DNA from 4 places in the Actinoplanes sp. ATCC 53533 genome. Region 3 is predicted to be linked to each of the others. Evidence: riboswitches for the same ligand, from Rfam matches in the RefSeq annotation. Region 3 holds a riboswitch; each other region holds the start of a gene.
The links. A riboswitch is a leader RNA that binds a small molecule or an ion and turns the genes downstream of it on or off. The one in region 3 is predicted to bind cobalamin.

Region 1: it holds a riboswitch for cobalamin, as region 3 does, so the genes downstream of both, DMB66_RS18460 (ABC transporter substrate-binding protein) here and metE (5-methyltetrahydropteroyltriglutamate--homocysteine S-methyltransferase) in region 3, are expected to answer to the same signal.
Region 2: it holds a riboswitch for cobalamin, as region 3 does, so the genes downstream of both, DMB66_RS57810 (VWA domain-containing protein) here and metE (5-methyltetrahydropteroyltriglutamate--homocysteine S-methyltransferase) in region 3, are expected to answer to the same signal.
Region 4: it holds a riboswitch for cobalamin, as region 3 does, so the genes downstream of both, DMB66_RS54755 (ribonucleoside-diphosphate reductase subunit alpha) here and metE (5-methyltetrahydropteroyltriglutamate--homocysteine S-methyltransferase) in region 3, are expected to answer to the same signal.

The regions. Positions count from the first base shown of each region.
Region 1 is NZ_QHHV01000054.1:1,586-10,028, reverse strand. It holds gene DMB66_RS18495 (transporter) at 1-361, shown strand, start outside; gene DMB66_RS18490 (transcriptional regulator) at 358-684, shown strand; gene DMB66_RS18485 (ABC transporter ATP-binding protein) at 681-1,547, shown strand; gene DMB66_RS18480 (ABC transporter permease) at 1,574-2,314, shown strand; gene DMB66_RS18475 (VOC family protein) at 2,395-3,156, shown strand; gene DMB66_RS18470 (ABC transporter ATP-binding protein) at 3,146-3,910, opposite strand; gene DMB66_RS18465 (iron ABC transporter permease) at 3,907-4,962, opposite strand; gene DMB66_RS18460 (ABC transporter substrate-binding protein) at 4,959-5,885, opposite strand; cobalamin riboswitch at 5,975-6,109, opposite strand; gene DMB66_RS18455 (helix-turn-helix domain-containing protein) at 6,305-6,901, opposite strand; gene DMB66_RS18450 (bifunctional 2-polyprenyl-6-hydroxyphenol methylase/3-demethylubiquinol 3-O-methyltransferase UbiG) at 6,997-7,638, shown strand; gene DMB66_RS18445 (MFS transporter) at 7,671-8,443, shown strand, end outside.
Region 2 is NZ_QHHV01000383.1:2,147-10,589, reverse strand. It holds partial or broken gene DMB66_RS57830 (sigma factor-like helix-turn-helix DNA-binding protein) at 1-118, opposite strand, end outside; gene DMB66_RS57825 (GNAT family N-acetyltransferase) at 234-698, opposite strand; gene DMB66_RS57820 (cobyrinate a,c-diamide synthase) at 718-2,103, opposite strand; gene cobO (cob(I)yrinic acid a,c-diamide adenosyltransferase) at 2,097-2,696, opposite strand; gene DMB66_RS57810 (VWA domain-containing protein) at 2,696-4,900, opposite strand; cobalamin riboswitch at 4,931-5,058, opposite strand; gene DMB66_RS57805 (gluconokinase) at 5,119-6,690, opposite strand; gene DMB66_RS57800 (hypothetical protein) at 6,773-8,035, opposite strand; gene DMB66_RS57795 (SigE family RNA polymerase sigma factor) at 8,032-8,443, opposite strand, start outside.
Region 3 is NZ_QHHV01000149.1:17,376-25,818, forward strand. It holds gene DMB66_RS40295 (DNA-binding response regulator) at 1-315, opposite strand, end outside; gene DMB66_RS40300 (sensor histidine kinase) at 312-1,541, opposite strand; gene DMB66_RS40305 (ABC transporter permease) at 1,568-2,371, opposite strand; gene DMB66_RS40310 (ABC transporter ATP-binding protein) at 2,368-3,318, opposite strand; gene DMB66_RS40315 (hydrolase) at 3,315-4,499, opposite strand; cobalamin riboswitch at 4,603-4,820, shown strand; gene metE (5-methyltetrahydropteroyltriglutamate--homocysteine S-methyltransferase) at 4,939-7,191, shown strand; gene DMB66_RS40325 (hypothetical protein) at 7,338-7,718, opposite strand; gene DMB66_RS64475 (hypothetical protein) at 7,715-8,053, opposite strand; partial or broken gene DMB66_RS66175 (hypothetical protein) at 8,077-8,160, shown strand; gene DMB66_RS40335 (hypothetical protein) at 8,315-8,443, opposite strand, start outside.
Region 4 is NZ_QHHV01000304.1:127-5,461, reverse strand. It holds gene DMB66_RS54755 (ribonucleoside-diphosphate reductase subunit alpha) at 1-2,360, opposite strand, end outside; cobalamin riboswitch at 2,492-2,704, opposite strand; gene DMB66_RS54750 (UdgX family uracil-DNA binding protein) at 2,818-3,480, shown strand; gene DMB66_RS54745 (GNAT family N-acetyltransferase) at 3,452-4,153, opposite strand; gene DMB66_RS54740 (DUF3046 domain-containing protein) at 4,226-4,426, shown strand; partial or broken gene recA (recombinase RecA) at 4,626-5,335, shown strand, end outside.

The DNA of each region.
Region 1 (8,443 bases), on a different contig from region 3:
CCGCGCCGGCCGTCTGATCACCGGTCCCACCTCGCGCCAGGGCGCTATGTACGGCTTCACCTGGTCGGTCGCCTTCTGCGGCATGGCCGTGCTGCTCAGCCGGGTCAGCAGCGTGCTGCCCGTGCCGAGCGCCAACCTGCTCTGGGCCGGCGCCATGGTCGCCCTCACCGGCGCCCTGCACATGGCCGGCGGCGCCATGTGGAACGACCGGATCGTGTACGTCCTCGGCGTCTCGATCAGCGTCGTCAACGTCGTCGGCATCATCATCGGGCCCGGCTGGCACGCGCTGATCGTCGCCGTGTTCGGCGGCGGCGGGATGCTCGTCGCCGGGCTCGTGTCCTGGCTGCGGATGGCCCGGTGACCGGCGCCCTGCCCGAGCTGGATCCGGTGATCCACGCCCAGGCCCGGCTCCGCGTCATCGCCGCGCTCTCCACCCTGCGCACGGAAGACCGGATCGCCTTCCCCCGGCTGCAGGACATCCTGCGGATGACCGCGGGCAACCTCTCCGTGCACCTGCGCAAGCTCGAGGACGCGGGCTACGTCGAGGTCGTCAAGACGCACCACGGCCGGACCCCGGCCACCCTCGTCCGGCTCACCGGGCGCGGCCGGGTCGCCTTCGACGACTACACCGCCGCGCTGCGCGCCCTGCTCAACGGCGGCGCCGAAGAGAAGGAGCAATCATGATCCTGGCCCGCGCCCTCGACGCCACCCGCCGGTACGGCGACGTGCTGGCCCTCGACCGCCTCAACCTGGACGTCCACGCCGGCGAGCTCGTCGGCCTGCTCGGCCCCAACGGCGCCGGCAAGAGCACCCTGGTCAACCTCCTCACCGGGGTGCGCCGCCCCACCTCGGGCCGGGTGGAGTTGTGCGGCGGCGACCCGCGTGACCCGGCGAGCCGGCGCGCGCTGGGCGTGACCCCGCAGGAGACCGGGCTGCCGGGCGCGTTGCGGGTGGGCGAGGTCGTCGACTTCGTCCGCGCGCACTTTCCCGACCCGCTGGCCCGGGACGTGCTGCTCGCCCGGTTCGGCCTGGCCGACCTGGTCAAGCGGCAGACCGGCGGTCTGTCCGGCGGCCAGAAGCGGCGGGTCGCGGTGGCCCTGGCGTTCGTCGGCCGGCCGCGCATCGTCTTCCTCGACGAGCCGACCACCGGGCTGGACGTGGAGGCCCGGCACGCGCTGTGGAACGGCATCCGCGAGTTCCACGCCGACGGCGGCACGGTGGTGCTGACCAGTCACTACCTGGAGGAGATCGAGGCGCTCGCCCGGCGGGTGGTGGTGATCGGGGGCGGCCGGGTGCTGGCCGACGACACCGTGGCGGCCGTGCGCGGGCTGGTCAGCATCCGCCGGGTCAGCCTGACTCTGCCCACTCCCGTGCCCGACCTTCCCGGTGTGGTCGGCACCGAGCGCGACGGTGACCGCACCCACCTGCTCACCGGCGACGCGGACCGGCTGGTCCGCGACCTGGTCGCCCGCGACGTGCCCTTCACCGAGCTGGAAGTCCGGCCGACCTCGCTGGAAGAAGCCTTCCTCACCCTCACCGCGGCCTGAACCCGCGGCCCGAACGGGAGATCCGCATGACATCCCTCGCCCTGACCCACGCCCGTTTCCAGCTCATCGAGACGTTCCGGATCCCGATGGCGCTCATCGGCAGCGCGTTCTTCCCGGCCGCCTCGATGATCTTCTTCGTGGTGCCGTTCGTCGGCGACGACCCCGTCTACGCCACCTACGCGACCGCCTCGATGGTCACCTTCGTGGTGATGACCAGCAATCTCTTCCAGTACGGCATCGGCGTCGCGGAGGACCGCGCGCAGCCCTGGGACCCGTACGCCCGGACCCTGCCCGTCGGCGCCGCGCCGCGCTTCGCCGGGCGCATCCTGGCCGGCCTGGTCATGATGGGCGCCTCGCTGATACCGGTCGTGGTGATCGCGGCCGTCGCGACCGAGGCGACGATCACGCCGGTCCGCTTCCTGGCGGCGGTCGTCGTGGTGGCGCTGATCGCGGTCCCGTTCACGCTGATGGGGCTGGCGATCGGCTACTCGCTGCCGGCGAAGGCCGCGATCGTGCTGGCGCAGGTGCTGTTCTTCCCGCTGGCCTTCGGCGGGGGCCTGATGACCTCGCCGGGCAGCGCGCCGGGCTTCGTCGAGACCATCGCGCCCTACCTGCCCACCGGCGCGGCGGTGCGGCTGATGTGGGCCGCGGTCGGCGGCTTCCCACTGGAGCCGGCATCGATCGCCGCCTTGGTGGGGTGGACATTCGCGCTAGCTGGGGTGGCCGTATGGGCCTATCGACGCGACGAAGGTCGGCGATTCAGTTGAACTTCCGACTGAGCAGCCCCGTACCTCGCATCGCGGTGTAACGATCCATCTGTCGTCCGCCGTAACCCCGAGGAGCTGGCATGAACCCACCGACCCCCGGTGTGCCGAACTGGGTGGACCTGGGTACCGCCGACCTCGGGGACGCGATCCGCTTCTATACGTCACTGTTCGGCTGGGAGGCCGAGGTCTCGGGCGAGGAGTACGGCGGCTACACCACGTTCCGGCTCGACGGCCGGGCCACCGCCGGCGCGGGCCCGCTGTACGGCGAGGGCCAGCCGACCGCCTGGAGCACGTACGTCGCCACCGACGACGCGGACGAGATCGCGGCCCGGGTCGAGGCGGCCGGGGGCAAGGTGCTGGTGGCGCCCTTCGACGTGATGTACCAGGGCCGGATGGCCGCCTTCCTCGACCAGGCCGGCGCGCCGTTCAGCGTGTGGCAGGCGGGCACGATGCGCGGTGCCGACATCTTCGACGTGCCGGGCGCGCTGACCTGGAACGAGCTGACCACCCGCGACGTGGAGGGCTCGGCAGCGTTCTACGGCTCGGTCTTCGGCTGGGTGGCCCGGGAAAGCTCGATGAACGGCATGGACTACATCGTCTGGGAGCACGAGGGCCGCACCATCGCCGGCATGCGGGCCATGGACGGCGCCGAGTGGCCGGACGACCTGCCGCCACGGTGGATGCTCTACTTCGCCGTGGCGGACTGCGACGACTCGACGGCCTACGCGCAGTCGCTGGGCGGCCGGATCGTGCAGCCGCCGACGACCCTGCCGATCGGCCGGTTCGCCGTCCTGGACGACCCGCAGGGCGGCACGTTCTCCATCTTGCAGGCTAGTTCCTGACGGGCACCACCAGGGGGCCCTGGCCGCCGTCGATCACCTTGACGCGCACCCGGTAGTGCCGGGCCAGCAGTTCCTCGGTGAGCACCTCCCACGCGGTGCCGGCCGCCACCACCCGGCCACCGGCCAGCAGCAGCATCCGGTCCGCGTACTCGCCGGCGATCGTCAGGTCGTGCATCGTGGCCAGCACGGTGAGGCCGCGCTCGCCGCGCAGCCGGTCGACCAGTTCGAGCACCTCCTGCTGGTGACCGATGTCGAGGGCGCTGGTCGGCTCGTCCAGCAGCAGGATGCGGGCGCCCTGGGCGAGCGCGCGGGCCAGGAAGACCCGCTGCCGTTCCCCGCCGGAGAGCGTGTCGAGCCGCCTGGCCCGCAGGTGAACCAGGCCCAGGGCGGTCAGCACCTCGTCGACCACGGCCAGATCGGACCTGGACTCCCGGCCGAGTGCCGGAATGTAGGGCGTGCGGCCGAGCAGCACGTAGTCGAGGACCAGCATCCCCGGCGGCACCACGGGCGACTGCGCGACGGTCGCCACCGTGCGGGCGCGTTCGCGGCGGGGCAGCCGGCCGAGCGGGGTGCCACCCAGGCTGACCGCGCCCGCGAACGGCACCAGCCCGCCGACGGCCCGCAGGACCGTGGACTTGCCCGCGCCGTTCGGGCCGATGATCGTGACCCACTCGCCCGCGGCGACGTCCAGATCGACCCCGTCGACGATCACCGAACCGCCCAGCACCACCCGCAGCCCGCGCACGCCGATCATGCGGCGACCCCGCTCCGGCGCAGCACGAGGGCGAAGAAGGGCGCGCCCAGGAAGGCGGTCACCACGCCGATCGGGATCTCGGTCGGGCTCGCCACCGTGCGCGCCAGCAGATCGGTCAGCGCCAGGAACGCGCCGCCGTACAGCACCGACAGCGGCAGGATGGACCGGTAGCTCGGACCGGCCAGCAACCGCAGGGTGTGCGGCACGATGATGCCGACAAAACCTATCAGCCCGGACACCGACACCGCGGCGGCCGTGCCCAGCGAGGCGGCCGCGATCAGCAGGTAGCGGCTGCGCTGCGGGTGCAGGCCGAGGCTGGCCGCCTCCTCGTCGCCGACGGTCAGCACGTCCAGCTCGCGGCGCTGGGAGAGCACGATCGCGCCGGTCACCACCGCGTACGGCAGCACCAGCAGCACGTCGTGCCAGCCCGCGGTGGCGAGCCGGCCGAGCAGCCAGGAGTACACCTCCCGCAGCGCCTCGATGTGCCGCTGCAGCAGGAAGGTCTGGGCGGCGGCCAGGAAGGCGGACACGGCCACCCCGGACAGGATCAGCGTGGCGGGAGTCCGGGCCCGGCCGCCGGCGCCGCCCAGCAGCCAGGTCAGCGCGACGGCGCCGACGGCACCCACGAAGGCCGCCAGCGGCACACCGATCGGCAGCTCGGTGGTGGTGTCGCCGCCCGCCGACCGGAACGCGATGACGGCCGTCACCCCGAGGCCCGCACCGGCCGCGACCCCGAGCAGGTGCGGATCGGCGAGCGGGTTGCGGAAGACGCCCTGGTAGGCGGCGCCGGCGAGGGCGAGCAGCGCGCCGACGAGCAACCCGAGCACGACCCTGGGCAGGCGCAACTCCGTGACGATGGCAACCTCGCGGGCGCTCAGGCCGCTGTCGATCCGTACCCCCGGAAGCAGATCGAGCAGCTCGGCCGCGACACCGGCGGGCGGCAGCGGGACCGGCCCGAAGGCGATGCCCGCGACCAGCGCGACGACCACGGCGAGCAGGCCACCGGCCAGCCAGCCGGCCCGCAGACCGGCCGGCCGCGGCCGGTCTGTCACGCCGGGACCCTGGCCACCGCATCGGCGACGGACTGCACCAGGTCGACCACCCGCGGCCCCCACCGCGAGGCGATATCGTCGTCCAGGGCCACGATCTGGTCCTTCTCCACCGCGGTGATCGCCGCCCAGCCCTTCCGCGCCTTGACCGTCGCCGGCGACTGCCCGCAGCACTTGCTGTCCGCTAGGAAGATCAGGTCGGGGTTCGCCGCGACCAGCGCCTCCGGCGAGAGCTGCGGATAACCGTCCTTGGCGCCGTCCGGATCGGCGGCGTCGGCGACGTTGGTGAGCCCGAACAGCGCGAAAATGGACCCGATGAAGGTCTTGGACGTCGCGGAATACAGGGTCTGGTCGATCTCGTAGTAGTAGCTCAGCGACCCGGCGCGGGCCGGCACCCCCTGCACGATCTTGTCGATCTGCGCCCGCATCCGCCCCACCAGCGCCGCCGACTCGCCCCGATGGCCCGTCAACGCGCCAAGCTGCTCGATCTGCCGGTAGGAATCGTCGATCACCTTGGCGGCGGGAGCGAACAGCACAGGGATCTTGAGCCTGCCGAGCTGGTCGACGATCTTGTCGAGGTCATCCGAGACAACCACCAGGTCGGGGTTCCGCCCGGCGATGGCCTCCGCGTTCGGCTTGAAGCCGGACAGGTCGGTGCGCGGGGCGTCCACCGGATAGGTCGACTGGTCGTCAACGGCCACCACCTGCGGACCGGCGCCGATGGCGAACAGCATCTCGGTCGCGGTGGGCGCGAGCGACACGATCCGTTCGGGCCGCTCGGCCAAGGTCAACGAACCCACCGTGACCGGGAAAGAGTCACCGCCCGGCCCGGCGGACGGCCCCGGGCCGTCGTCGGATCCACCGCCGCCACACCCGCCGAGCAGCAAAGCACCGGCCGCGATCGCGGCCGTCAAAACACGTCTCATCCTGTCCTCCTGTCGGCCGAGGCTGCGGTGCATCGCCGACCGGAACAGGGACCCGGCCCGCGAGGCGCCCCTCCCCGAGAGCGCTGAATCGCGACCGGCGCGCAGGCGACCTGGCTTGACCCTCCAAAAGGGCTCACAGTTGCGGGACAGCGCCGGAATCCCACCGGCTTCGCTGCGACGCGGTCCCCCTGAAACTAACCCAGACCGCCGGTTCTCGCGCAAAACCGAGGTCAAGTTCAAGATCAAATTCATGTCGTGCCTGGTTGCATGGTGCTGACCGTCGCTCCCGCCGACACCGGGAGAGGGCGGCCAATCGCCTGGCGGCTCATGAACCGGCCGCCCTCCCCCTGCCAGGTCCGTGCGTGGAACCCCGCCCTCCCGCTCACCGTCGGCAAGACCCGCCAGCCGCCTGGTTCGGACTATCCGGGCTGGCCTGGTTTTGGTGCGGCGCGGACGTGTGCGCGTTCGCCTTGTTTGCCGATCAGGCTGAGGAATTCGACGGGGCCGGAGCTGGTGGCCCCGAACCAGTGCGGGGTGCGGGTGTCGAACTCCGCGGCCTCCCCGGGCTTGAGGATCAGATTGTGCTCGCCGAGGACCAGGCGCAGCGTGCCGTTGAGGACGTAGGCCCAGTCGTAGCCCTCGTGGGTGCGCAGGTCGGGCTCGCGATCGTCGGCCCCGGCCGGCAGCACGAACTTGTAGGCCTGGATGCCTCCCGGCCTGCGGGTCAGGGGCAGGATCGTCGATCCGTCGCTGCGGGTGATGGGGCGCAGGTTGATGCGGGGGTCGCCGGTCGGTGGCGCGCCGACGAGCTCGTCGAGGGTGACGCCGTAGACCCGGGCGAGCGGCAGGAGCTGCTCGAGCGTGGGACGGCGCAGGCCCGCTTCGAGCCTGGACAGCGTGCTGGCGGAGATGCCGGTTTCCTCCGCGAGGTCGGTGAGCGTGATAGCGCGGCGGAGCCGAAGGTGCTTCAGCCGCGGCCCGACAGCGTCAAGCGTGCGATCCACTTCCTCATCCATGCCCCCAGTTTGCCATTTGGCAAGAAGCTTTGCGCATCGCACCGCTGCCGATCACAGTCGTCGGTACCCACGAAGACGGTGAAGGAGCAGGTCAGATGGCCGAGCAGCACGAATTCGACCAGGGCTACTGGGAGCGGCGCTGGCACCAGGCGCACCATGACGGACCCGGAGCCATGGACGGGAGTCCCCCGAATCCGCATCTCGTCCGCGAGACCGGCAGCCTGGTCCCGGGCACGGCGCTGGATGCCGGGTGCGGTGCCGGGGCCGAGGCGATCTGGCTCGCCTCGCACGGCTGGCAGGTCACCGCGGCCGACATCGCGGCCGAGGCCCTCGCCCGCGCCGCCGGGCGCGCGACGGACATTGAGGTGTCCGGGCACGTGCGGTGGGTTGGAGCGGACCTGACCGTCTGGGACCCGGGCATGCGGTTCGACCTGGTCACGACGCACTACGCGCACCCCGCGATGCCGCAGCTGGCCTTCTACGACCGCATTTCCGCATGGGTGGCGCCCGGCGGCACCCTGCTGATCGTCGGGCATCTGCACGCCTCGGGAGCGACCGGGCACGGGCACCACCCGCCCGCCGAGGCATCGGTCACCCTCACGGACATCACCGCCGGCCTGGACAGCACCAAGTGGACGGTCGTCACCGCCGCGGAGCACATCCGCACGGTCACCGGCCCCGGCGGCCAGGCGAAGCCACTGCACGACGTCGTCGTGCGCGCCACCCGACGCCCCTGATCACCCCCCGCGCACAAACGAAAGGTCCGTGCATGATCTCCCCTGATGTGGCTCCCCCGGTGGACGCCGCCGACCCAACGATTCATGACCCCCGCCGGCGTCGCGCGATCCTGGTCGCGGTGTGCATCGCCCTCATGGCGGTCATCGCCTCGGTTTCCGGGCTGAACGTCGCCCAGCAGGAGATCGCCCTCGCGTTCGGCGCCTCGCAGAGCACCGTCCTGTGGATCATCAACACCTACACCATCAGCCTGGCCGCGCTGCTCCTGCCGCTCGGCGCCCTCGGCGACCGGTGGGGCCGGCGGCCGGTGCTGCTCGCGGGGTTGATCGTCTTCGGGGCGGCGAGCGCCGCGGCGGGCGTCGCCACGTCGTCCGAGGTCATGATCGCGGCGCGGCTCCTCAGCGGCGTGGGCGCCGCGATGATCATGCCGGTCACCCTGGCCGTCGTCACCTCGACGTTTCCGGACGAGGAACGCTCCAAGGCGATCGGCGTCTGGACCGGCGTCGCCGGCGGGGGCGGCATCCTCGGGATGTACCTGTCGGCGGTCCTGGTCGACCTGGCCAGCTGGCGATGGCTCTTCGTCCTGCCGGTCGCGCTCGTCGCGGTGGCCATCGGCATGACGCTGCGATCCATCCCGAACTCACGCGAGGAGTCGGCACACGGATTCGACACCGTCGGCTCGCTGGCGTCCGTGGTCGCCGCGGTCGGGCTCATCTTCGTTCTTCACGAGGGTCCGGAACGGGGTTGGACCGCGCCCGTGACGCTCCTGAGCCTCCTGGTCGGCGTCATCGGCGCCGTCGGCTTCGT
Region 2 (8,443 bases), on a different contig from region 3:
CGTCCGACAATGCTTCTTCGGCCCGGTCGAAGTCGCCGAGCCGCCGGCTGAGCGCGCCGAGCATGCCGGCCGCGTCCGTCCGCCAGATCCGGTCCAGCAGCCCCGCCACGTCGTCCACCGCACCAGGGTGCACCACGGGCGGAAGCGGCCACAGCGCCGCGGGGACGCCGGAAGTGGCTGGCGAGCAAGGGCGGGGCCGGCGCAAGCAACCAACCGCAACCCGGAAGAACAGGTCAGGCGGCGGGATTGCGCAGCGCGTACCGCACGAACTCGCTGCGCGGAGCATAGGTGTCGTAGAGCGCCCGGGCCCGGTAGTTGGTCTCCTTGGTGTTCCAGGACAGCGACGACCAGTTCCGCGCCCGCGTCTCGTCCCACAGCCAGTCGATCAGCGCGCGCCCGGTGCCGCGGGCCCGGGCGGCCGGGTCCACGTAGAGATCCTGCAGGTAGCAGCCGGGCGTCAGGGCCGAGGTGCTTTCCTGGATCACGTAGTTGGCCATGCCGATGACGCCGTCCGAGACGTCCTCCGCCACGATCGCGTGCACCGGCGCGGCGGGATCCAGGATGCGTGCCCAGGCATGCCGGGTGATGTCCTCGGCCGGCTCGCGCTCGTAGAAGCGCGTGTAGCCGTCCCACAGCTCCCGCCACCGCGCCTCGTCGGCGGGCCCGGCGGGACGAATGACAAGATCGGCAGCGGACATCCGGCCATGCTACCGATCGTCAGCGGGACAGCGGCGCCGCGGCCGGGCTGGCCGCCGCCGCCCGCGCGACCACGCGACGGGCGATCGCCGGGGCCGCCGCCCAGTGCAGGTGCAGGTAGGACGCGTGCAGGCCGGGGGTGGCGAAGCCCTCCGGGTCCCCGTCGCGCCAGGCCCACGCCGCTCCCCCGGCCGGTTCCAGCAGCAGACCCGAGCGCGGGTGCACCGTCGTGCGGTGGAACTCGTGGCCGGTGATCCGCGACCCGGCCGGGAACAGCGGGCTGTCGGTGAGCGCCACCGCGTCGCGATAGCCCAGGGTCAGCGACGGCGTCATCGCCGCGTCCGTGTTCAGCACGCCGCACATCGGCGCGCCGTCGAGGGTCCGGCACAGCCACAGCAGGCCCGCGCACTCGGCCGTGATCGGCATGCCCACCGCCGCCAGCGCCGCCACGGCCACCCGCAGCGGCTCGTTCGCGGACAGTTCGGCCGCGTACACCTCGGGGAAGCCGCCGCCGACGACCAGCGCGCGGGTGCCCGCCGGCAGGGTTTCGTCGCGCAGCGGGTCGACGGTCACGACCTCGGCGCCGGCTCCGGCGAGCAGCTCGGCCGTCTCCGCGTACGCGAAGGTGAAGGCCGGCCCGCCGGCGATCGCGACCACCGGGCGGCCCGGCACCGGCTCCGCGGCCTCGGGAGTCCACGGCGTCGCCGTCAGCGGCGGCGCCGTCCGGGCGACAGCGAGCACCGCGTCCAGGTCGATCGCGGCCGTGACCAGCGACGCGAGGGCGGAAACCGACGCGGTGGCCTCGCTGCGGCGCTCGGCGGCCGGCACCAGGCCGAGGTGGCGCGACGGGGCCGCGACGGCGTCCGCGCGGCGCATCGCGCCCAGCACCGGCGTGCCGACCTCCTCGCAGGCCTCGCGCAGGATCGACTCGTGCCGGTCGGAGCCGACCCTGTTCAGGATGACCCCGGCGAGGCGCACGCCGCCGAAGCTGCGGAAGCCGTGCACCAGCGCGGCCACCGAGCGGCCCTGCGCGGCGGCGTCCACGACCAGGATGACCGGCGCGTCGAGCAGGGCCGCGACGTGCGCGGTCGAGCCGGTGTCGCCCGCGCCGGTGCGCCCGTCGTAGAGGCCCATGACGCCCTCGACGATCGCCAGGTCCAGGCCCGCCGAGCCGTGCGCGAACAACGGCCCGATCAGTTCCTCGCCGACCATGACCGGGTCGAGGTTGCGCCCGGGGCGGCCGGCGGCCAGCGCGTGGTAGCCGGGGTCGATGTAGTCCGGGCCCACCTTGAACGGCGCCACGCCGAGGCCGCGCGCGGCGAACGCGGCGAGCAGGCCGGTGGCCACCGTGGTCTTGCCGTGCCCGGAGGCGGGCGCGGCGATGACCACCCGCGGGATGCTCACCATTCGATGCCCTGCTGTCCCTTGCGCCCGGCGTCCATCGGGTGCTTGACCTTGGTCATCTCGGTGACCAGGTCGGCCGCGGCGAGCAGGTCCGGGTGGGCGTCGCGGCCGGTGATCACCACGTGCTGGGTGCCGGGCCGGTCCGCGAGGGTGGCGACGACGTCGGCGACGTCGACCCAGCCCCACTTCATCGGGTATGTGAACTCGTCGAGCACGTAGAACTTGTGGGTCTCGGCCGCCAGGTCCCGCTTGATCTGGGCCCAGCCCTCAGCCGCCTCGGCGGCGTGGTCGCGCTCGGTGCCGGCCCGCTGGATCCAGGACCAGCCCTCGCCCATCTTGTGCCAGGCGACGCTCGCGCCGCCGGCCTGCCCGAGGGCCTTGAGCGCGGTCTCCTCGCCGACCCGCCACTTCTCCGACTTCACGAATTGAAAGACCCCGATCGGCCAGCCCGCGCTCCAGGCCCGCAGCGCCATCCCGAACGCGGCGGTGGACTTGCCCTTGCCGTGTCCGGTGTGGACGGCGAGCACCGCCTGACGGCGGCGTTGCCGGGTGGTGAGCCCATCCTGCGGCACGGTGGTGACCTGTCCCTGCGGCATCAGGCAGCCCTTCTCAACGGGGTGGCGGTGGGGTCGGCGGCGAGCGCCTCCAGCGGCATGACGTCGGCGCCGAGCGCGGCGGCCAGCCTGCGGGCCAGCCCGAGCCGGATCGGCCCGGCCTCGCAGTCGACGACGACCGCGGCCACCCCGGCCAGGGCCGGGGCGACCAGCACCGGGTCGGGGCCGCTGGTCGCGCGCCCGTCGGTGACGACGATCAGCAACGGCCGGCGGCGGGGATCGCGGCGCCGCTCGGTGGCGATGGTCGCGGCCGCGGCCCGCAGCCCGGCTGCCAATGGGGTACGCCCACCGGTGCGCAACCCGGCGAGCCGCAGCACCCCGACCTCGTGGCTGGAGGTGGGCGGCAGCACCTGCTCCGCCGTCGACCCCCGGAACGTGATCATGCCGATCCGGTCCCGCCGCTGGTAGGCGTCCCGCAGCAGCGAGAGCACGGCGGTCTTGACGACGGTCATCCGCTTGCGCGCGGCCATCGACCCGGAGGCGTCCACGACGAACAGCACCAGGTTGGCCTCCCGCCCGACGTGCACGGCCTCGCGCAGGTCCCGGGGCTGCACCACCCGCATCCGCTGCACCACCGCGGCACCACGCGTGGCGGCCCGGTCGCCCTGCCCGCCGGGCACGGCCAACCGGTCGCCCTGCCGGCGGGGCGCGGCCGGCCGGTCGGCTCGCGCCGGTGTCGCGGAGGGCACGCTCAGCGCGCCGCGGTGGATGGCGGCACGCAGGGTGGCCGGCAGGTGCGGCGCGCCGGCGAGCTTGCCGCGCGGGACCCGGGAGCCGACCACGCGACCGCGGCGGGCGAAGGCCGGTGAGCGGCGCCCGGCGTGCCCGCCCTCGCCGCGGGCGGCGATCCGCAGCGTCCGGGGCCGGTAGGCGGCGCCCGCCTGGGCCGGCGCGGCTCCGTTGACCTTGCCCGGCTGGTCGGCCGCACCCTCCGGCCGGTCGGCCGCGTTCTCCGGCCCACCGGCCGCGCTCGCCGGCCCCTCGGCAGCGTCCCGGGGCGCCTGCTCCGTCGCGCCGGGCGCCTCGGCGGAGGGCCCGTCACCCGGCGGAGGGCTGCGGTCCGGGCTTCCATCGCCCGGGCCGTCGGTGCCGGGCCCGCCGCCCGGGCCGCCGTCATCAGGGCCGTTGCCGTCCGGGCCGCCCTCGGGCGTCGGCGGGTCCTCGTCGGGGTCCTCCCGGGCGGCCTGGTCCAGGGCCTCTTCCAGGCGCTGCTCGTCGGTGCCCGGCGGGTCGAGCGGGTCCGTGCGCCGGCGGTGCGGCAGCGCGAGGCGGGCCGCGTCGCGGATGTCCTCCGCGGTGACCCGGTCGCGGCCGTGCCAGGCGGCCAGCGCCACGGCGCACCGGGCCACCACGATGTCGGCCCGCATGCCGTCGACGCCGTAGGCCAGGCACACCCGGGCGATCCGGTCCAGCTCGGCGTCCGGCAGGTCGACGCGGGGCACCGCCGCCCGCGCGACCACGATCCGCTCGGCCAGGGCGCTCTCGTCGCCGGCGAACCGGGCCGCGAACGCATCCGGGCCCGCCTCGTACGCCAGGCGGCGGCGGACCACCTCGGCGCGCAGCTTCGCGTCGCGGGGGGCGGCGACCGTGACGACCAGGCCGAACCGGTCGACGAGCTGCGGGCGCGGCTCGCCCTCCTCCGGATTCATCGTGCCGACCAGCAGGAACCGGGCCGCGTGCTTGACCGACACCCCGTCGCGCTCGACGTGCGCCCGGCCCATCGCCGCCGCGTCGAGCAGCAGATCCACCAGGTGGTCGGGCAGCAGGTTGACCTCGTCGACATAGAGGGCGCCGCGGTGCGCGGCGGCGAGCAGGCCCGGTTCGTACGCCTTCACGCCGTCGGCGAGCGCCCGCTGGATGTCCAGGGTGCCGACCACCCGGTCCTCGGTGGCGCCGACCGGCAGCTCGACCAGGGCGGCGGGGCGGTGCCCGCGCGGCGCGCCGGGCTCGTGCGGCCCGTCGGGGCAGCCCGCGTCGGGCGCGGCCGGATCGCAGGCGAAGCGGCAGCCCCGGACGACGTCGACCTCGGGCAGCAGCGCGGCCAGGGCACGGACGACGGTCGACTTGGCGGTGCCCTTCTCGCCGCGGACCAGGACCCCGCCGACGGCGGGTGACACGGCGGTCAGCAGCAGCGCGAGCCGCAGGTCGTCGAGGCCGACGACGGCAGAGAACGGGTACGGCGTCACGCCCGGTCCTTTCCGCGGGTCCGCGCCCGCGTGTGGAAGGTGCGAGCGACCGGAGTCTCCTGACTTCCGGGGCAGGCCCCGGTCACAGTGGCGGGACCGTCCCGGTCTCCCACCGGGTTCCTCCACTGCCGCTCGCGAGCCACTCTTTCTCACGGCGCGGCACGCCGTCAACGCGGGGGTACGTGGGCATCCTCACGGCCGGCGCGGGCCGTCCGGGCTCAGCCGGTGCGGCCGACGGCCTTCTCCGTGTCGGGCAGCGGCTCCGGGGCCAGCTTGTCCAGCTCGGTGAGGACGTCGGTGACCGCCAGCGCCGACCGCTCCACCAGCGGCCGCATCCGGCGGTACAGGGCCGCGTTGCGCGGGTCCGGGCGCTCGTGCTCGGTGATCGCCACCAGGGCCGCCGCCCGGTCCAGGTCGGGCAGCTCGCCCAGCGCGTGCCGGCCCAGCAGGCAGGCGCCGAGCGCGGTGCCCTCGGGCGACTCCGCGACGGCGACGGGCAGGTCCAGGGCCGCGGCGAGGATGCCCACCCACAGCTCCGAGGCGACCGCGCCGCCGGTGGCCCGGACCTCGGTCATCGCGATGCCCTCGTCGGCGAAGGTGTCGCGGACCAGCGCGAGCTGCTGGCACACTCCCTCGACGGCGGCCCGGACCAGGTGCGCCCGGCCGTGCTCGCGGCGCAGCCCGAGATAGGCCCCGCGCATCCCCCCGCGCCACCACGGCGCCCGCTCGCCCAGCAGGTACGGCAGGCAGAGCAGCCCTTCGCTGCCCGGCTCGACGCCGGCGGCCTCGGTCAGCAGCGCGGCATCGCGCACGTCGGCGTCCTCACCCGCCGCGGCCGTCCGGTCGAAGCTGCCCGCGAAGGTCTCGCCCGCCCAGCGCACCACGGACCCGGCGTTGTTGACCGCGCCGCCGACGACCCAGCGGTCCTCGGTGAGCGCGTAGCAGAACAGCCGCCCGGCCTTGTCCGCCGTCGGGCCGTTCACGACGGTGCGCAGGGCGCCGCTGGTGCCCAGGGAGACGGCCGCGACCCCGGCCGGCGTGGCGCCCACGCCCAGGTTGGCCAGCGGTCCGTCGGCGGCGCCGATGATCAGCGGAAGGTCCACGGGCAGCCCGGCGGCGACCGCCACCTCGCGCTTGAGGCGCAGCTGCCGGGCGGTCGGCACGACCTCGGCGAGCTGACCGGTACGGACGCCGGCGAGCTCCAGCGCCTCGGGGTCCCAGCGGCGCTCGTGGATGTCGTACATGCCGGTGCCGGAGGCGACCGAGAGGTCCAGCAGGAAGCCCTCGTCGGCCAGGCCGGCCAGGACGACCTCCTTGACGCCGCCCCAGCGTGGGGTGTCGCGCAGGGTGCCCGGGTCGGCGGCGCCCCACCAGGCGAGCTTGGTCAGCGGGGACATCGGGTGCACCGGCGTCCCGGTCCGGGCCTGCAGGTGCTTCGCCCGGCCGGACGCCACGATCCGCTCGCTCTGCCCGGACGCCCGGTTGTCCGCCCAGGTGATCAGCGGGCCCAGCGGGGCGCCGCCGGCATCCATCGGCACCAGGCCGTGCAGGAACGCGCTGAGGCTCACGGCCAGCACCCGGTCGCCCTGGTCGCGGGCCTGCCGGGCGACCGTGACCAGCGCCTCGATCGCCGCGTCGCGCAACCGGCCGGGGTCGAGCTCGGCGTGCCCCGGGCCGGGCACCGACAGCGGGTAGTGCACGCTCGTCACGGCGCGCACCTCGCCCCTCGGCCCGGCGGTGATGGCCTTGGTCGCGGTGGTTCCGGTGTCGATACCGATGACGACGTCCATGCGGCCTCCCTGATCGCAGACAGACATGCCCGTTCGAGGCGCGACCCAAGCCGGCGGTGCGGCCCGGACTGTCCTGCCGACCTTAGAGGGTGAACCGGACGGGCTGTCCCTTCGCGGGCGTGACCTCGACCTCCCGCGCGGCGGCCGGCAGCAGCGCCGCGTACCCGGCGATCGGTAGCCAGTCCCCCCGGGCCACCCGGTAGCGCAGCTTGCCGGCGCCGGCGACGACGACGCCCTGGCCGTCGGGCAGCCGCACCCGCACGGGCAGCGGCGCGGCGAGTGCGGGGAAGCCCAGCAGGACCGGATCCGGGGTGCCGAGGGACAGGAAGAGCCGGATACGGTCGTCGGTGCCGGTCAGGGTCTGCACGACGAACTGGCGGCGGTCCGCCGTGGCGCCGCGGATGTACCAGGTGCCGGCGGGCGGGACGAGCTGGTAGCCGTACTGGTCGTGGTAGCCGTCCCGGACCTCGAGGTCCCACGGGTCGTTCGCCGCGGGTGCCTCGTGCGCGCCGGCCAGCGACCAGACCTGGCGCTCCGGGCCGGGGTACGGTCCGCCCCGGCCGGCGTCGTCGATCAGCTGGGAGATGTTGGCCAGGCCGACCGACCGGTCGCCCCGGGAGTCGGGGACCTCCGCACGCAGCGCCACCCGGATCGCGGTCGGCCGCGCCTGGATGGCCTCGAAGGCCACGCCATCGTGCACCCGGAAGTCGAGCGGCGCGAAGCTGCGGTCGACCTTGCCGTCGGCCGCGTAGGAGAGGGCGGGCGAATACCGGACGTCACGCCCGTCGTCGAGGACCATCAGGACGTCGCGCTCGGGGCCGAGCAGGGCGGCCGCGGCGTTGGTGGCGCCGGTGAGCATCTCCTCCAGGGAGATGACCCGCAGCCCGGCCGTGGTCTCCTCGACGAAGCCGGTCAGCCCGTAGCTGATCTGGCCGACCGGCGACGCGACCCGCTGCGGAACCCGCTGGGCGACCACCGCGGCCCGGTTGACGTGCGGCGCCAGGCCGGCCCACACGACGTGCGGCTCACCGCGCACGCTGACGTCGCCGAGGTTGGCCCGCCAGGCGCGCCGTACCTGATCCAGAAAGCGCTGGTCGCGCCGCAGATCGCCGCGGGTCGGCCGGTCGAGCAGCGGCGAGGCGACCGGCGTCGCGCCGCCGCCGCCGGCGAGCAGCACCCCGGCGGTGGACCCGGCCGCGATCGTGGCGAGGCCCGCGGCGAGCGCGGTGCGGCGCCGCACGACCCGGCGCTGCCCGCCCGCGCGCACCCGGTCGAGCAGGTCCGGCGCGGTCCGCAGCTCGCCGGTCGCCTGCTCCAGTGCCGTACGGATGTCGGTGTCGGTCATGACCATCCCCGATCTGTGGTCGTGGTGACGGGGGCGAGGGCCGCCCGCAGCCGGGTCAGGCCGCGGGAAACGCTGCTCTTGACGTTGCCCTCGGAGCAGTCGAGCGCCCGGGCGACCTCGGCGACCGGCAGATCCTCCAGGTAGCGCAGCACCACCGCCGCCCGTTGCCGCGGCGGCAGCGACCGCAACGCCTCCAGCACGGCGTCGCGGACCACCACGTGGTCGCTGTGGTCGGGCGCGGCGACATCGTGGCTGCCCAGCGGCGCCTCCGGACGCCGGCCGCGGCGCCGCCAGCGGTTGGCGGCCCGGTTGACCAGCGCCCGGCGGGCGTACGCCTCCGGCATGCTGTGGATGCGGCGCCACTTCACGTACATCTGCTCGAGCACCTCCTGCACCAGGTCCTCGGCG
Region 3 (8,443 bases):
GCCGTTCGTGAGCGCCCGCTTCAGGTGCCCGGGCAGGCCGTGGCTGGTGACGATCATCGTCCGGCAGGTGGGCAGCTCGTCGTGCAGCGTCTTCGCCACCGTCACGCCGTCGAGGTCGGGCATCTGCAGGTCGAGGACCGCGACGTCGGGCCGGAGCGCCCGGGCCATGGCCAGCGCCTCGGCGCCGGTGGCCGCCTGCGCCACCACGACCAGGTCGGCCTCCATCGTCAGCAGCGCCGCCATGGCGCCCCGGATGAGGTGTTCGTCGTCGGCGAGCAGGATGCGAATCGGCGCGGCGGCCGGCTCCGGGGTCACGCTGGGCCTTCCTCGTCGGCGGTCGGGGGGAGCGGCAGGCGTGCCGTGAGGCGGAACCCGTCGGGACGCCGGCGCTCGGCGACGACCTCGCCGCCCAACCCGGCGATCCGTTCGGCCAGCCCGATGAGTCCACTGCCGAAGCGCACCCGATCGCCGATGGCGGCCGGCCCGCCGGCCACCCCGTCGTTCTCCAGCGTGAGCGCGATGGCATCGCCGGACGGCACGCGCAGCGTGATGGTGCAGGTGCGCGCCTCGCTGTGGCGCAGCACGTTGGTCGTACCCTCGCGGACCACCCAGCCGAGCGTGCCCTGAATCTCGGCGGGCAGGCCGCTTCCGTCGCCGATCACCCGGCACTCGATGCCCGCCGAGGCCAGCAGCGACCGGGCGCCGGCCAGCTCGACGTCCAGGTCGGCCGTGCGATATCCGCCCACCACCGCCCGCAACTCGACCAGCGAGTCCTGCGCGATCCGGCGCACCTCCAGCATCTCGTCGATGGCCTCGTCCCGGCCGCGCTTGGCCAGCTGCGCGGCCAGCTCGGCCTTGAGGGCGACCGTCGACAGCGTACGGCCGACCACATCGTGCAGGTCCCGGGCGAAGCGCAGCCGTTCCTCGGCGACGGCGAGGCTGGCCTGCACCTGGCGAGACCGGTCGAGCTCCCAGACCACGCCCAGCATCCAGACCGAGACGCGGAAGGCGAACGTCAGCAAGGTGATCGCGGCGGCCAGCCCGACGGCCGACGCCGCCGGGGAGGACGCGCCCTGCGCGGCGGACAGCGAATACGTCGCCGCACACGCCACCGCGCCGGCCGCGAGCATCGCCCGCGGGCGCACGGTGGCCGACAACCCGATCATCAACGACACGACCAGGACGAGCAGGATGCCGTTGGCCGGGCCGTCCGGCATGCCGGGGGTGGCGTTGGGAAAGGCCAGGACGGCCGCCGCCGTCCCCGCCAGAGTCGCCGCGACGCTCGCCGCGAGCAGGCGGGCCGGCAGCGGTCGCCGCCCCAGATAGTGCTCCAGGCCGGCCCGGACGAGCAGCAGGCAGAGGACGGTGTGCGCGGTGATCAGCACGGCCAGCACCCAGGCGGCCGTCATACTCACCTCGGCAGCGATGCCGAGCCAGACCAGGAGCGGCACCGCCACGAGGTTGACGTAGAAGGTGGCGCGGACGCACAGGTCGAACCGGGCAGCCTGGCTGCGCGAGCGCCACCACGCCATCGCCTTCATCTCCGCGTCACCCTCTTCCCGCCCGGCTATCGCCGGGGCTCCCACCGGAACCACCGCCGGACGGCGGCCACACCGAGCGCCGCCCACAACGCGAGGGTCATCGCCGGCGCGGTGGCCGCGCCGAGCACTCCGACGAAGTCCCTCGGGACGCCCTCTCCGGTTGTGCCCAGCCAGCCTAGGCGCATCAGTTCCACGGCCGGCGTCAACGGCAGGAGCCGCACGATGTCGGCGGCCGGCCCGGGCAGCAGTTCCAGGGGGACCACCAGCCCCGAGCCGAGCATGCAGACGACGAGCACCGGCAACGTGGTGATCTGAGCCAGCTCGACGGTGCGGGTGAACGCCGAGGAGGCCACGGCGAGGATGACGAACACACCCACCCCACCCATCGCCCCGAGGATCAGCACCGGCGCGTTGACGGGCACCGGCAGGCCCAGGAGCGCCGCGCCCGCCACGACGAACAGCACGATCTGCGCGGCCGCGATGGCGATCGCCGGGCTGGCGGTGCCGGCGAGGATCTCCAAGTCGGTGACCTCGCCGACCCGCAGCCGTTTCAGCACCAGTTCCTCGCGCCGGGCCACGTACGTGGTCACCAGGTTGTAATACACGACGCTGATCAGCACGAAGCCGAGCATCCCGGTCGTCAGGAGCGCGTTGCCGCGCAGTTCGCCGTCCCGGGCGGCGTCGCTGTCCATGGTCGCCCCGGCGACCGCGCCCATGATCAGCACGGGCACCAGCAGCGCGTTGAACAGCGCCGTCCGGTTGCGCCAGAACAGCAGCAACTCGGCCCGGCCGATGGAACGGGTCCTCCTCATCGCAGCTACACCGCTCACGCTGACACCTCCATCGGGGATTCGTCGGCGGCGATCGACAGGAACGCCTCCTCCAGCGATGCCGACCTGGCGTCCAGCCCGTGCAGGTCGACGCCGCGCTCGGCGGCCCACGCCAGCAGCACGGTCAACGTCGGCTGCAGCGCGTGCGTGTGGACGGTGACCGCCCCATCCGCTCCGGCGGCGCCAACCTCCAGCCGGCTGGCGCCGGGAAAGGCCGGCAGCCGTCCGGGCGGCACCCCGTCGGGCAGCACGAACCGGACCCGGGCCGGATACGCGGCGACCACCTCGGCCAGCGAGCCGGCCGCCACGATCACGCCGCGGTGCATGATGGCGAGGCGGTCGGCCAACTCCTGCGCCTCCTCCAGATAGTGCGTGGTCAGGAGCACGGTGACGCCGTCGAGCAGCAGGCCGCGGATCAGCTGCCGGGTGTTGCGCCGGCTCTCCGGGTCCAGCCCGGTGGTGGGCTCGTCGAGGAAGAGGACCTCCGGCCGGCCCAGGATCGCGAGCGCCAGGTCGACCCGCCGGCGTTCGCCGCCGGAGAGCTGCTTGACCCGTACGGACGCCCGGTGCTCCAGATCGACCAGGGCCAGCGCCTCGGCGACCGGGCGGGGATCGGTGAGTGTGCCGGCCCACATGCGTACGGTCTCGGCGACGGTGAGATCCGGCGGGAAGCCACCCTCCTGCAGCATCACGCCGATGCGCGGGCGCACGGTGGCCCGCCGGGTGAACGGGTCGTGGCCGAGGACCCGGACGGATCCGCCGTTCGGCCGGTCGAGCCCCTCGACGATCTCCAGGGTCGAGGTCTTACCGGCGCCGTTCGTCCCGAGCAGCGCGAACAACTCGCCCCGCTCGACGGAGAACGACACCCCCCGTACGGCCTCGAACCCCTGCGCGCCGCCATAGCGGCGGCTCAGCCCGCGTACCTCGATGACTGCCTGACTGGTCATGGCGTAAACCGCATCTCCGGGTATCGCCGGGACGGCCCGGCGAGCAGGTGGCCGTTGCCGTTGCGCAGGTACCGATCGAAGAACGCCAGGACGTACGCGCGCTGCACGGTGATCGAACGCGAGCCGTCGATCGTCCCGTACCCCGGCACCAGGTCCTCGGCCGGAATGCCGATCTGCGGCAGCAGCACCTGAAAGTCGGTGAACGACATGTGCCCCGAGCCGGCCAGCTGCAGGTCGTAGCGGGGGCCACGCAGGCGCGGCCAGATCGCGAGCCACGTCTCGTCGTCGGCGCGACCGTGGCCGTCCGAACTCATCAGCGCGAACGGCCGGCGCAGCCCGGCGGCGACAACCGCGCCGGAGAGGGTGCCGTCCAGGTTGATGCCGGCCCTGACCCGCGGGTCCTCGTGCATCGTCTCGGCGGCGGTCGCACCGCCGAGCGAGTGGCCGAACATCCCGACCCGGGCCAGGTCCAGCGCACCCTTCAGGCCGCGTGGCAGCCGGCGCCGCTCCTCGTCCGGGTTGTGGCCCCGGTTGATCGCGGCCAGCCGGTCGAGCGTGAAACGGGTGTCGGCGACCCGGGCCTCGCGTGCGGTGTCGATGACCTGTTCGCCGTCGTCGTCGGGCCCGGTCGGCGGCGGGACGGCGTGGGTCGCGATCCGGCCGCCGGGAAACTCGACCAGCTGCGCGTCGTGGGTGTGGTCGATCGTGACCACGATGTAGCCGCGGCTCGCCAGCTCCTCGACGAGCGCGGTGCTGGCGGTGCGCTCCAGCCCGAAGCCCGGCGAGTACAGCACGACCGGGTGGCGGCCCGGCCGGACCGGGGCGTCCGCGTACGCGTGGGTCACCGGCAGGATGACCGGCGAGCCGGGCGGATTGATCCGCTCGGCCACCCCCGGCGACACCCAGGGCGCCCGCGGATGCCGGCGGACGTCGCTCGCCGGATACCAGAGCTGGACCATGATCTCGCGGGCCCGCTCGCTCGACACCCACGGATCCGGCCGCGACCGGTCGACCAGGTGCAGCGACACCGTACCGATGCGTTCGGGGCCGGTGGGCCGGGGCAGGACCAGCTGGGTGGCCGGCTCACCCGCGGCCCGGACGGGCGCGGGCAGCACGGGCGAGGGCGCGGCGGTGGACAGGGCTAAAACCGAGGTCAAGGCGATAGCAAGTGCGCTACTCATGCATTTGAGTCTTCGGGCCCGGCGGCCGCCGCCGTAGTGCCGGCGCGCACCGGTTCCCATGCACAATTACCGCCCCACCGATGACAAATGTCATGACCGTTCTACGATGGCGGGCAGTGCTGGTTCACCCCGCTTCGCGGTGGGGTGTCGTAAGAGGGAACCCGGTGTGAGACCGGGACTGCCCCGCAGCGGTGAGCAGGAACGACCGCCGTCATACGCACTGGGTGTGTGAGCGCCTGGGAAGCGACGGCCAGTAGGTGACCGGAGACCTTCCGGTCGTGCCCGCGAGTCCGAAGACCTGCCCGCACCGCGTACGCAGCACTGCGTGCGCCGCCGACGGCCCCTCGGGAGGGCTCGGGCGAGACCACGGTGCTGTTGTCGTCGTGGCCTTCCCGCACCCTCGCGTGACCCGTCGGGCACTTCGAGGGAAGGACGCCCCATGACCACCACCGGATTCGGGCAGAGCACCGTGCTCGGCTATCCCCGCATCGGCAGCAACCGGGAGCTCAAACACGCCGTCGAGGCGTACTGGGGCGGCCGCATCGACGCCGCCGCCCTGGAGCGGACGGCCGCCGCACTGCGCACCGACGTCTGGCGCACCCTGCGGGACGCCCGCCTGGACGCGATCCCGTCCAACACGTTCTCCTACTACGACCACGTCCTGGACACGGCCGTCGCGGTCGGTGCGATCCCGGACCGGTTCGCCCGGCTCGGCCTGTCCGAATTGGACACCTACTTCGCGATGGCCCGCGGGGCGCAGGCCCAGCCGGCGCTCGAGCTGACGAAGTGGTTCGACACCAACTACCACTACCTCGTGCCGGAGATCGCCGACGAGACCGTCTTCCGGGCCCGGCCGGAGCAGGCGCTGCGGGAGTTCGCGCAGGCGGCGGCGCTCGGCATCACCACCCGCCCGGTCCTGGTCGGCCCGGCCACGTTCCTGCTGCTGGCCAAGCCGGCCGAGGCCGCGGGCAACCCGTTCGACCGGCTCGGCGAGCTTACCGACGCGTACGCCGGGATCCTCGGCGCGCTCGCCGACGCCGGGGTGCCGTGGGTGCAGCTCGACGAGCCCGCGTACGTCGCCGACCGTACCCCGGCGGAGATCGACGCCCTGAGAGCCGTCTACCACCGCCTCGGCGGGCTTGACCGGCGGCCGCGGATCTTCGTCGCGACCTACTTCGGTGAGCTCGGCGACGCCCTGCCCGCCCTGCTCGACACCCCGGTCGAGGCGCTCGGCCTCGACCTGGTCGCCGGACCCGGCAACCTGGCCCGGCTCGCCGCGGCCGGACCGTTGCGGGGCAGAACGATCGTCGCCGGGCTGGTCGACGGGCACAACGTCTGGCGCACCGACCTGCGCGCCGCCGTGGCCGTCGGTGCGACCCTCACCGGTCTCGCCGACAACGTCTCGGTGTCCAGCTCCTGCTCGCTGCTGCACGTGCCGGTCGACCTGGCGGCCGAGACCAGCCTCGCGCCGGCGCTGCGGGAACGGCTCGCCTTCGCCCGGCAGAAGGTCGACGAGGTCGTCCTGCTCGGCCGCGCCCTGCGCGACGGCGTCGCGGCGCTGCCCGCCCCGCTGCCCGCGCCACCCGCGCACTGGCGTGACACCTCCGTCCGGGCCCGGCTGGATGCGCTCCATCCGGCGCAGCTGCGGCGCGGCGACTACGCCGAACGAGCGCGGGCACAACAGGCGCGGCTGCACCTGCCGGCGTTGCCGACCACGACGATCGGATCGTTCCCGCAGACCGACGACCTACGCAAGGCCCGCGCCGCCCGGCGCGCCGGAACCCTGGACGACGCCGGCTACACCGAGCGGATGCGCGCCGAAGTAGCGCACGTGATCAGGCTGCAGGAAGACCTCGGCCTGGACGTGCTCGTGCACGGCGAACCGGAACGCAACGACATGGTCCAGTACTTCGGCGAACAGCTCGGCGGCTTCGCCGCGACCGAGCAGGGCTGGGTGCAGTCCTACGGCTCACGATGCGTACGCCCGCCGATCATCCACGGCGACGTCACCCGCGAGCACCCGATGACCGTCGAGTGGTCCACCTACGCCCAATCGCTGACCAACCGCCCGGTCAAGGGCATGCTCACCGGCCCGGTCACGATCCTGGCCTGGTCATTCGTCCGCACCGACCAGCCACTGGCCGATACCGCGAACCAGGTCGCGCTCGCCCTGCGCGACGAATGCCGCGACCTGGAGGCGGCCGGAATCCGAATCATCCAGGTCGACGAGCCCGCCCTACGCGAAACCCTGCCCCTGCGCACCGCCGATCAAAAGGCCTACCTGGACTGGGCGATCGGCGCATTCCGGCTCGCCACCAGCGGCGTCGCCGACAGCACCCAGATCCACACCCACCTGTGCTACTCCGAGTTCGGCGAGATCATCACCGCAATCGACGCACTCGACGCGGATGTCACGAGCATCGAAGCCTCCCGCTCCAAGATGGAGGTCCTGGACGACCTGCGGGCGATCGGCTACGGCCGCGGCGTCGGGCCTGGGGTGTGGGACATCCACTCGCCGCGGGTCCCGTCGCAGGACGAGGTCGTCGAGGCGGTGCGCCGGGCTGTCGCGGCCGTGCCTGCCCGACGGCTCTGGGTCAATCCGGACTGCGGCCTCAAGACCCGGGGTTACACCGAGGTCGAGGCGTCCCTGAAGCACCTGGTCGCTGCCGCCGCCGAGGTCCGCGGAAGCTGACCCGCGGGGTGGGATGCCTCAGGTGGGCATCCCACCCCGGTCGTCAGCCGTTCTTCGTCGGCTGCTGTCCTCGGGACACAACGAGGTGCTGCCGGTTTGGGTGCTGGACCCACTTTCACTTCCCGGCATCGTCCCACTTCGATGATTCACTCACTTTGATCATCCTTCAACACTTCTCCATGCGCTGCACACAACTCGATAATCTTCGCAATGCGCTTCGAACGCGCCCGGGGGAGCGTCAGCAGCTTGACCGAACCGACATCGACATAGGTGGTAAATGTTCGTTTGTTCATAACCGCGATCAGCGCACACAGGACTCGGCCGGAGCTGAGTCTGTAGATCGACGTGGGAACCACGAATATCTCATCGATCTTAGTCCTGTTATCTGTGAACCACCCCAGGTTGCCGCGACGACCATCGGGCCTCGATCGTGCTTCACGAATGAGATCCTCGGCACGAACCGGACTCACCCGAACGACACGGCGCTCCGCCAATGGCCGCAAAAGCCGCTCCAGGAACGACGTCATCGCTTCGGGAATCCTTTGACAAAGATCGGTGTGTCGAAATTGATCTTTTTATGAAGTGGGTCAGCTGCCCGCTTCAGCAACTCCGCCATTCGGTGGTTGCCTTCAACCATGTAGTTGTCTCCGTCGTGGTAATTCATGAAAGTCCTGAACTCGTCGTCCGGTGCAAATACGGCTTCGAGCAGACCATCGTCATCCAGGCTGTCCAAGGGCCCCTTCTTCATGGGGTCCGGTATCCAATTGTCACCGTCATCGACCATATCGTGCCCGATGCCTTTCAGATCCTGCACCGTTCCGTTCGCAGCGGGCCGCGGCGGCGGCGGCTTCTTCCCGAACATGCGATCGAAGAAATCCGGACTGCGGCCTCAAGACCCGGGGTTACGCCGAGGTCGAGGCGTCACTGAAGCACCTGGTCGCTGCCGCCGCCGAGGTCCGCGGAAGCTGACCACTAGCGGGGGCAGGATGCCCGTTGTGGGCATCCCGTCCTCCGGTCGTCCTAAGCGGCGTCCAGGGGTTGCCGATGATGGCGTCGCGGAGTGCGGAGGTCGCGGCGGTCTTCCAACACACCAACCCGGCCATTCAGGACGCGAATCTCTACCCTAATCAATGCTCCCCCACTCCATTTCATCGACTGGCGGCCAAGGCTGCCCGAAGTCGAAGAGCGAGGGATCATCCACAGCCCTGTCCGCCTGACGCCAAGACGGCTGTCCCGAAACCACGAAATTGGC
Region 4 (5,335 bases), on a different contig from region 3:
GCCAGCGCCTCGTCATCGCTGACCGCTTGGTCTTGGATGGTCGAGACAGCCACGGCAGGACTTACCGGCACAGTTGCGAGCTGGATCCGCGTCGCTGGCCGCGAGCGCAGGTAGTACGTGGTTTTCAGGCCGGCCTTCCACGCGTAGAGATACATCGACGAGACCTTGCCGATGGTCGGGGCGCTCATGAAGAGGTTCAGCGACTGCGACTGGTCCACGTAGGGAGCCCGAGTCGCGGCCACGTCGATGAGCGCCTTCTGCGGCAGCTCCCACGCCGTGCGGAAGAGCTCCCGGACGCCGGCGGGCAGGGCCGCGATGCCCTGCACCGAGCCATCGGCCCGCTTGATCTGCTCACGGATGGCGGCCGTCCACAGGCCACGAGTCTTCAGTTCCCGGACCAGATAGGTGTTGATCTGCAGGAATTCACCGCTCAGCGTCTCGCGCTTGAACAGGTTGCTGACCTGCGGCTCGATGCACTCGTAGCAACCTGCGATGGAGGCGATGGTCGCCGTCGGCGCGATCGCGATCAGCAGCGAGTTCCGCAGCCCGGTGGCCGCGATCCGCTGCCGCACCGCCGCCCACCGGGCGGTCTGCGTCGGCGTCACACCCCAGAGATCCGGTTGCAGGTCGCCCCTGGCCGCTCTCGTCTCCGGGTATGCGGGGTGCGGGCCGGACTGCTCAGCGAGGGTGGCCGAGCTCTCCAGCGCGGTCAGGTAGATCTCCTCGGCGACCAGCGTGCTGAGTTCCTGCGCGGCAGGCGAGTCGAAGGGCAGCCGCAACGCGAAGAACGCGTCCTGCAGGCCCATCAGCCCGAGCCCGACCGGCCGCCACCGCGGATTGCTCGCCGCGGCCTGCTCGCTCGGGTAGTAGTTGATGTCGATGACCCGGTCCAGGAAAGCGACCGCGGTCCGCACGGTCGCGCGCAGCTTCTCCCAGTCCACCTCCTCGCCCCGCAGATGCCCGGCGAGGTTGATGGAGCCGAGGTTGCAGACGGCCGTCTCGTCGTCCGAAGTGACCTCGAGGATCTCCGTGCAGAGGTTCGACAGGTGGACCGTGTTGCCCGGCGCGCCGGTCTGGTTGCTCAGCCGGTTCGACGGGTCCTTGAACGTCATCCAGCCGTTGCCGGTCTGCGCCAGCGTGCGCATCATCCGCCCGTACAGATCGCGGGCCTTGACGGTCTTGACCGCCTTCTTCTCCGCGACCCGGTATGCGGCGTCGAACTCCTCGCCATAGAGATCCGGCAGCTCCGGCGCCTCCGACGGGTCCACGAGCGACCAGTCCTCGTCGGCCTCGACCCGGCGCATGAACTCGTCCGGGATCCAGTTGGCCAGGTTCAGGTTGTGCGTACGGCGGGCATCCTCACCGGTGTTGTCCCGCAGCTCCAGGAATTCCTCGATGTCCGGGTGCCACGGCTCGAGGTAGACGCAGGCCGCGCCCTTGCGCCGGCCGCCCTGGTTGACGGCGGCCACGCTGGCGTCGAGCGTGCGCAGGAACGGCACGATGCCGTTGGACTGCCCGTTGGTGCCGCGGATCAGCGCGCCGCGGCCCCGCACCCGCGACCACGAGATGCCGATCCCGCCGGCGAACTTCGACAACCGCGCCACCTGCTGATATCGCTCGTAGATCGAGTCGAGCTCGTCCTTCGGCGAATCCACCAGGAAGCACGACGACATCTGGGTGTGGCGCGTGCCGGAGTTGAAGAGCGTCGGCGAGCTGGGCAGGTAGGCCAGCGACGACATCAGCCGGTAGAACGCGATCGCCTCACCTGCGTTGGTGGACAGGCCGCAGGCGACCCGCAACAGCCAGTACTGCGGCGTCTCCACGACCAGGCGGGATCGCGGATGACGCAGCAGGTAACGGTCCGCTACCGTCCGCAACCCGAAGTATTCGAAGCGCAGATCGCCGGACGGATCCACGGCGTCGTCGAGCTTGCGCGCGTTCTTGGCCACGAAGGCGGCGGTCTCGTCACCGATCAGCCCCTCCGCGTGGCCGCGGGCGATCGACTGGCTGAAGCTCGCGATGCCCTGCCCGCGAACCTCCTTGTCGACGAAGGCCGCCAGCAGCCGGGCCGCCAGCCGCGAATACTGAGGTTCCTCGCCGATCAGCTCCGCGGCCGTCTGGATCGACAGCTTGTCCAGCTCCGCGGTGGTCGCACCGTCGTAGAGACCGCTGATGGTCTTCGTGGCGACCCGCAGCGGGTCGACCTCGTCAAGGTCGGCGACCCAGCGCTCGACCGCCTTGACGATCTTGTTGACGTCGACCGACTCGGTCGCGCCGTTGCGCTTGCGCACCTGCATCGCGTGCCGGCGTTGCTCCGGCACGGCGGGATCGTACGCAGTCTCGTCCTGCGTGACCGTCATGAACTCTCTCTCCTCGCGAGCCCGTTGGCGGAACGGTCTTCGGGCGCGCAGGAGGACGCCGGCGAACGCGGCTGTGCGCGTACACCTGAAGTGGCGTCGGCTGTCCCACGCGGCCTCGGACCGCCGCACGCGAAAGCGTGCGGCGCGCTGGCAGGTCTTCGGACTCGCGGGCCTGACCGTTGCCGGTCGCCTAGTGGCCGTCGCTTCCCGGGCCCGGGCCCAGTGCTTGATGACGGCGGTCGTTCCCGCTCACCGCTGCGGGGGCAGTCCCGGTCTCTCACCGGGTTCCCTCTTGCCTCGCACCGTCCTGGAGGGACGGCCGAACCAGCTGCGGGCAACACCATATCTAGGTGTGGTGTGCGATGTACAACCCAACATGTCGTGTCGGCGTGTCGGATCATGCTCGAGCGGGTGAGCCCCCGCGCGTGGACCAGAGGCGAGGGGGTAAAACGTCTGCATGGCTATGACGCAAGCCCCGCCCGGTGCCCAGGAGTTCATTCCAGCCGACGCGCACAGCCTCGACGAGCTCAAGGCGGCGGCGCCCGGCTGCCGAGGCTGCGAGCTCCACGAGAACGCCACTCAGGTGGTATTCGGCCGGGGCGCCGAACACGCCCGGCTGGTGCTGGTGGGGGAGCAGCCCGGCGACATCGAGGATCAGCGGGGCCTGCCCTTCGTGGGTCCCGCGGGACGGCTCCTGCGCGATGCGGTCGGCGACGCCGGCATAGACCCGTCGATCATCTACTTGACCAACACCGTGAAGCACTTCCGCTTCGAGATGCGCGGCCAGCGCCGTATTCACCAGACCCCGGGCCCTGCGCACATCGCGGCCTGCCGCCCCTGGCTGGTCGCCGAGTTCTCGCTGCTCAAGCCGGATCTGGTGGTGGCGCTCGGTGCCACCGCCGCCAAAGCCCTGTTCGGACCGTCGTTCCGGGTGACGAGGTCGCGTGGCGAGCTGTTGCCGTGGCCGGCCTCGGCGCAGCGACCGCAGGACTTCCCGGGCGTCGAGTCACGCGCGCTGGCCACCATCCACCCGTCCGCGGTGCTGCGGGCCGACGACCGGGACGCCGCCTACCGTGGCCTGGTCGACGACCTCAAGATCGCGGCGACGGTGCTGGGCTGACCGGCACGCGCAACGACACGGTTCGCTGCTCCTTGCGGCGCACGAAGCCGAGCGACGTGAACAGGCGGTTCGCGGGAGCGTTGGCCGCCACGGTGTGCAGGAAAGGGCGCTCGCCACGGTCGTAGATCTCGGCTGCGACGGCGAGCACGAGCCGCGCCGCCAGGCCGCGACGGCGATAGGCGGGATCGGTGCAGACCGCGCTGATCTCGCTCCAGCCCGGCGGCCGGATCCGCTCGCCGGCCATCGCCACCAGCCTGCCGTCGCGCCGGATGCCCAGGTAGGTGCCAAGCTCGATGGTTCGCGGCCCGAACGGGCCGGGCTCGGTCCGGCGGACCAGATCGATCATTTCGGGGACGTCCTCCGCCGTCAGCATGGTTGCTTCCGGATCCGGTACGGCCGGTACGGTGGCGCCGACCAGTTGCAGGGTGCCGCGGGTGCCGTGGATCTCCCAGTCCACCCCGGCCGGTGGGGTCGCCGAGATCGACAGCTCGGTGCCGGGGCCTGCCAGTGTGGCCAGGTCGTCCCAGCAGCGAGGGTCGGCGGCGTTCTCAAGGGCGAAGAACGGTGCCACTTCCGGGTCGTAGCGTGCGGCGTAACCGACGATCCGGGCGAACCGCGCGTGCGGGCCGGTGAGTGCCGCCCAGCTCGGCCGGTCAAGGACATGCACTGTCACTAGCACATAGTGATGTGTATCTCAGCGTGGCGCCAAGCGGGGTGGCTCGGGCCCCGCGAGTAGGCTTTTCCCGTGCGGTTGACGGACTTCTGGGGGCGTCTCGAACAGGCCTTCGGCTCTGCCTATGCGCGGAGTCTCGCCGCGGATCAGAGTTTCGCGGCACTCGACGGGCGCACCATTAACGAATCTATAGCTCAGGGTGTCGAGACGGTTACTATATGGCGCGCCGTGGTCTCTTCGTACCCCGATCGGGTGCCTGTTCGCCTGCGCTGACCGCTTTTTTCGTACGCTTGTTCTGGCGTGTTGCTCGATCGTCGTACACATGTTCGGCTACTGTCCTCAGCGGCGTAGTCATCCACAGGTCGCGGCCGGGCGCCGGTTTTTGTCAGACCCTAGGTCTAGCGTGACCCGCGTGGTGAACAGAAGCTCTTCGGCGAAGACGCCCGGGAAGTCGAATACAGGGGTGGCGGACATGGTGGCAGGACCTGATCGGGACAAGGCGCTAGACCTTGCTCTCGCGCAGATCGACAAGCAGTTCGGCAAGGGTTCGGTGATGCGCCTCGGGGAGCGGCCTGTTTCGCAGATGGCCGTCATCCCCACCGGCTCCATCGCCCTCGACATCGCGCTCGGTGTCGGCGGTCTGCCGCGCGGCAGGGTCGTCGAGGTCTTCGGACCGGAGTCCAGTGGTAAGACGACAGTGGCCCTGCACGCGGTTGCCAACGCCCAGCGCGGCGGCGGCATCGCGGCCTTCATCGACGCGGAGCACGCGCTCGACCCCGACTATGCCCAGGCCCTCGGCGTCGACACCGACGCGCTGCTGGTGTCCCAGCCGGACACCGGCGAGCAGGCGCTCGAGATCGCGGACATGCTGATCCGCTCCGGCGCGCTCGACATCATCGTCATCGACTCGGTGGCTGCGCTCGTGCCGCGCGCCGAGATCGAGGGCGAGATGGGTGACAGCCACGTCGGTCTGCAGGCCCGCCTGATGAGCCAGGCGCTGCGTAAGATCACCGGCATCCTGAACAATTCCGGAACGACCGCGATCTTCATCAACCAGCTCCGCGAGAAGATCGGCGTCATGTTCGGCTCGCCCGAGACCACGACCGGTGGCCGGGCGCTGAAGTTCTACTCGTCGGTGCGCCTCGACGTGCGCCGCATCGAGAGCCTCAAGGACGGCACGGA